2 regions of the Peptacetobacter sp. AB800 genome follow, and region 2 is predicted to be linked to the other one. Evidence: predicted binding sites of a transcription regulator. Region 2 holds the regulator's gene; the other holds the start of a gene.

Region 1 (2,483 bases), on a different contig from region 2:
TCTTCTATTCTTAATTTCTTTTCTTTCATTTCAACTTCTGTAGCAGCACCAACTCTGACAACTGCTACACCACCGGCAAGTTTTGCTAATCTTTCCTGAAGTTTTTCTCTATCAAAATCAGAAGTTGTCTGGTCTATCTGGTGTCTTATCTGATTTATTCTTTCGTCTATTGCTTCTTTAAATCCAGCACCACCTACTATTGTAGTAGCTTCTTTTGTAACTTTAACTGATGCTGCATTACCAAGCATATAAAGTTCAGTATCTTTTAAATCGTATCCTAATTCATCAGATATTACCTGAGCACCTGTTAATGTAGCTATATCTCCTAGCATATCTTTTCTTCTATCGCCAAATCCTGGAGCTTTAACAGCTACAACATCAAATGTTCCTCTTAATTTATTAACTACTAATGTAGATAATGCTTCACCTTCTACATCGTCAGCTATTATTAATAATTTTCTTCCCTGCTGAACTATCTGTTCAAGTATAGGTAATATTTCCTGTATATTAGATATTTTCTTATCTGTTATTAATATGTATGGATTGTCTAAAACAGCTTCCATTTTATCTACGTCTGTTACCATGTAAGCTGATACAAATCCTCTGTCAAACTGCATACCTTCAACAGCGTCTAATTCTGTGTGCATTGTTTTTGATTCTTCAACAGTTATAACACCGTCTTTACCAACTATTTCCATAGCTTCAGCTAATAATTTACCAACTTCTTCATCTCCTGAAGAAACTGATGCAACCTGAGATATTTCTTCTTTAGTAGATATATCTTTTGAATGAGCTTTTAACTGTTCAACCGCTACTTCAACAGCTTTCTGTATACCTTTTCTTAAAAGAACTGGGTTAGATCCAGCTGTTACATTTTTTAAACCTTCTCTTATTATTGCCTGAGCAAGTACTGTAGCTGTTGTAGTACCATCCCCTGCTATGTCGTTAGTTTTAACTGCAACTTCTTTAACCAACTGTGCTCCCATATTTTCAAATCTATCTTCAAGTTCTATTTCTTTTGCTATTGTTACACCGTCATTAGTTATAAGTGGAGTACCAAATTTTTTATCAAGTATTACGTTTCTTCCTTTTGGTCCCATTGTAACTTTAACTGTATCAGCTAATTTATTTACTCCTGTTGCTAATGCTTTTCTTGTATCTTCTGAGAATTTTATTTCTTTTGCCATTTTAACTACCTCCCCAAACTAAAACAAAACTTATACTGATATCTTTTGACTATACTTCTATTATTTTTCTTATTCTAATACTGCTAATATATCTGCTTCTTTTATTATTATATATTCTTCGCCTTCAACTTTAACTTCTGTTCCAGCGTATTTAGAATATATAACCTTATCACCTTTTTTAAGCTCCATTTTTATTTCTTTACCATCTACTATTCCACCTGGTCCAACTTCTATTACTTCAGCTATCTGAGGCTGTTCTTTTGCTGCACCTGCAAGTATTATTCCGCTTGCAGTTTTTTCTTCTGCCTCTGCTCTTTTTATTACTACTCTGTCTGCTAATGGTCTTATTTTCATTACCTAGCGCCTCCTATTTATATATCAATTTATAAGTTTAATCGCTTATTTTTTGTTTAGCACTCTAAGACTATGAGTGCTAACAATTATTATAATATACCTTTTATTTTCATTTTTCAATACTTTCTACAGAAATTTTTGACTATGTTATATATCTATTAATAATTGTTTTTAATCCTATTTTCCTATGCCTAATTCTCTAGCATAATAGAATAAATACTGCTGTGCATATCCTGCTATATCGCCAAATTTTTCAAGGGCAAACTTTCTCATCTTAGGTAAACTCATATCTTCTTCAATGTAGAATTCCTGCATTACTCTCTTTACCCAAACATCGACTGGGAATGTGTCTATCTTCTGCATACCAAATAATGCTATGCAGTCGCAAACTTTTGGTCCAACCCCATTAAATTTTTTAAGTTCTTTGCAGCAATCTTCTGTGCTAAGTTTTCTAAAGTCTTTAACATCTAGTCCAAGTTTTACAACCGACTCGCATGTACTTTTTATGTATTTATCTCTAAATCCAGTTTTACATTCTCTTATTTCTTCTTGTGTAGCTTTATTTAATTCTTCTGGTGTAGGGAATGCATAGTATTTCTTACCTCTATACTCTCCTATCATTTTTCCATATCTTTCAGATAGGTTTTCTATTGCTCTCTGTATCATTGGTATTCTGTTGTTTGAAGATATTATAAATGAAATTAACATCTCCCAACTGTCCTGTCTAAGTATTCTTATTCCCCATCCAAAGTCTACTGCTTTGTCTAAGTATTCATCGAATTCTTTAAGAGTACTTTTTATTTTTCCATAGTCTGTGTCCATATCGAAGTAGTCACGCCATATGTTTTCGTAGTCCTCTTTTGTAGTATTATCTATTATTACATTGTTTCCTTCTCTTTTTATGTTGATTACTTTTTCCATAGCAACACCTGTGTATGAGCC
Region 2 (2,483 bases):
ATATTTTCTTTTTCTTCATTAGTTCTTCTTCTGTAGTTTGCATATTCAGCTTGAAGCCTCTGATATTTATCATTCATATCAGCTATTTCATCTTTTAATTTTTTTTCTTCAAGTTTAGCATTTATATCTGTTACGTTTTCTGCTTCACCTTCTATCTCTTCATTAGAAACATTTACTTCTTCATTCTGAGCTTCCTCAGCCGTTTTAGTATCTTTTTTCTCCTCGTTTATACCTTTATTATTTTCCAAGACATACACCCCTCAGTCCGTCAGCTTTTTGCTGTTTTATTTCTTTTTATTTAGTAAAATGCTCATATAATTTATTATTGAGCAAACTCTAGCGTAATCCATTCTTGTAGGTCCTATAAAGCTTATCTTTCCTAATGTATTATTATCTACATTATATGTAGCTGTTACGACACTACAATCTTTTTCAAGACCTTTTCCATTTTCATTACCTATTAGGATATTTAAGTTATCCTTTTGAATACCCTTCTGTTTAATAAGATCTGTAACGGCATCTTTTTCTTCTACTAGATTTAAAAATTCTCTAGCTTTTATTATGTCGTTAAACTCAGGATAATTGAAAATGTTTGTAGCTCCATTTAATGTAAGTGAATAATCATCATCTGACTCTTCACCATTTAGAACATCTATTAATGTATCGACTATCATTGAAAACTCACCAATCTGATATTTTACATATGATATAAAGTTTTCATCTAAGTCAGCTACACTCTTTCCAGCAAGTCTTTTTGTTAAGCTATCTGATATAAGATTTAGCTTAGCCTGTTCAATATTTTCTCTTACTGGTATGTTTGCTTTCTTTACATCACCTTTTTCTGAAACTACTATTAAAAGTATCTCGTTTTCATTTAAGTTTACCAACTGTATATATTTTATTACGTTGTTTGCTATACTCTTTGTAATAGCTACTGTAGTATAATTGGTTAATTTTGATAACATCTTTGATGTTTCATGAATTAAACCATTTATATTGTCTATATTGTTTTGCATACAGTTTTCAATTAATCTTTTTTCTTCATCAGTAAGCTCTCCCTTGCTCATTAAAGAATCAACATATAATCTATATCCTTTAACTGAAGGAACACGACCTGCAGATGTGTGAGGCTGTATTAGATATCCTAGCTCTTCCAAATCCGCCATTTCATTTCTTATAGTCGCTGCACTAACTCCAAAATCATGTTTCTTTGAAATTGTTCTAGAACCGATAGCCTCTGCTGTATCAATATAATCTTTAACTATCGCTTTAAGTATATTTAATTTTCTCTCATTCAATTCCAAATTCATCACCTTCTTACTTTATTAGCACTCATCATTTAGGAGTGCTAAAAAGCTTATACTTATTTTATAACACCATTAGAATTTTTTGTCAACATCTTTTGAAAAACTTTTTGAAAAGTATTTTTGAACGCAAAAAAGAAATCCAATTATACTATAATCAGATTTCTTCATTGCAAATTCAATATTCTTTATATTAATTGTCCACCTATATCTAAGAGTGCTAATTTTTATATTCTTACTCTTCTCTAAGATAATATTTCTAAAAATACGCTATTGGATATTTCCCTTCCCTTTTGAGTTAGTTTTATATTTTCCTCATCTACAGTTAAAAGACCTCTCTCAACTAAATCCTCTACCTGTTTTTTATATTTATCACAGAATTCAACTCCAAATCTATTTTTAAAATCAATTCTATTAATTCCAGAGTTCATTCTTAACCCCATAAACACCATTTCTTCAATCATTTCCTCATTAGATAGATTTTCTACATTGACAATAGGTTTTTTACCACTTTCTATTTTTTCATGGTAATTATCTAAATTAGATTCATTAGTATATCTATCTCTTCCAAGATATCCAGCTGCACCTGCACCAAGTCCAAGGTAATTCTCACACTGCCAGTAGATTATATTGTGTCTACATTCTTTGCCTTCTTTAGAATAATTAGATATTTCGTACTGATTATATCCATTGTTTTTTAGATAGTTAATAGTGTATTCATACATCTCTATATCTCTATCCTCATCCATAAGTTCAAACTCATCTCTCTCGTACATATTAAAAAGCTCTGTACCTTCTTCAAGTATAAGAGAATACGCAGAAATATGCTCAGGGTTTAATGCTACAACTTTTTCCAAACTCTCCTTCCAATCATCCTCGGTTTGATTAGGTAGAGCAAACATAAGATCTATATTAATATTATCAAAACCTACATCTCTAGCTTCTTTAAAATTCTTTTCAAACTCTTCATAAGTATGAATTCTACCTATATAACTTAAATGATGATTTTGAACAGCTTGAAGACCTATACTCAACCTATTTATCCCACTTTTCTTGATAGCTTCTAACTTTTCTCTATCAATAGTCCCTGGATTACACTCCATAGTAATCTCTGCATCATCAGAAATATTAAAACTATCTTTAACACACTTCATCAAACTCTCAATCTCATCACAAGAT

The links. Region 2 encodes HrcA, which represses chaperone genes, less so after heat shock. Its sites were predicted from a motif close to TTAGCACTCNNNNNNNNNGAGTGCTAA; they were not measured.
Region 1: the regulator HrcA is predicted to act here: its motif matches at 1,598-1,624, upstream of ACK2WN_RS04280 (co-chaperone GroES).

Annotation. Positions count from the first base shown of each region.
Region 1 is NZ_JBLOUI010000008.1:3,714-6,196, forward strand. It holds gene groL (chaperonin GroEL) at 1-1,187, opposite strand, end outside; gene ACK2WN_RS04280 (co-chaperone GroES) at 1,257-1,541, opposite strand; gene ACK2WN_RS04285 (DNA-3-methyladenine glycosylase family protein) at 1,719-2,483, opposite strand, start outside.
Region 2 is NZ_JBLOUI010000006.1:65,192-67,674, forward strand. It holds gene grpE (nucleotide exchange factor GrpE) at 1-257, opposite strand, end outside; gene hrcA (heat-inducible transcriptional repressor HrcA) at 285-1,304, opposite strand; gene hemW (radical SAM family heme chaperone HemW) at 1,550-2,483, opposite strand, start outside.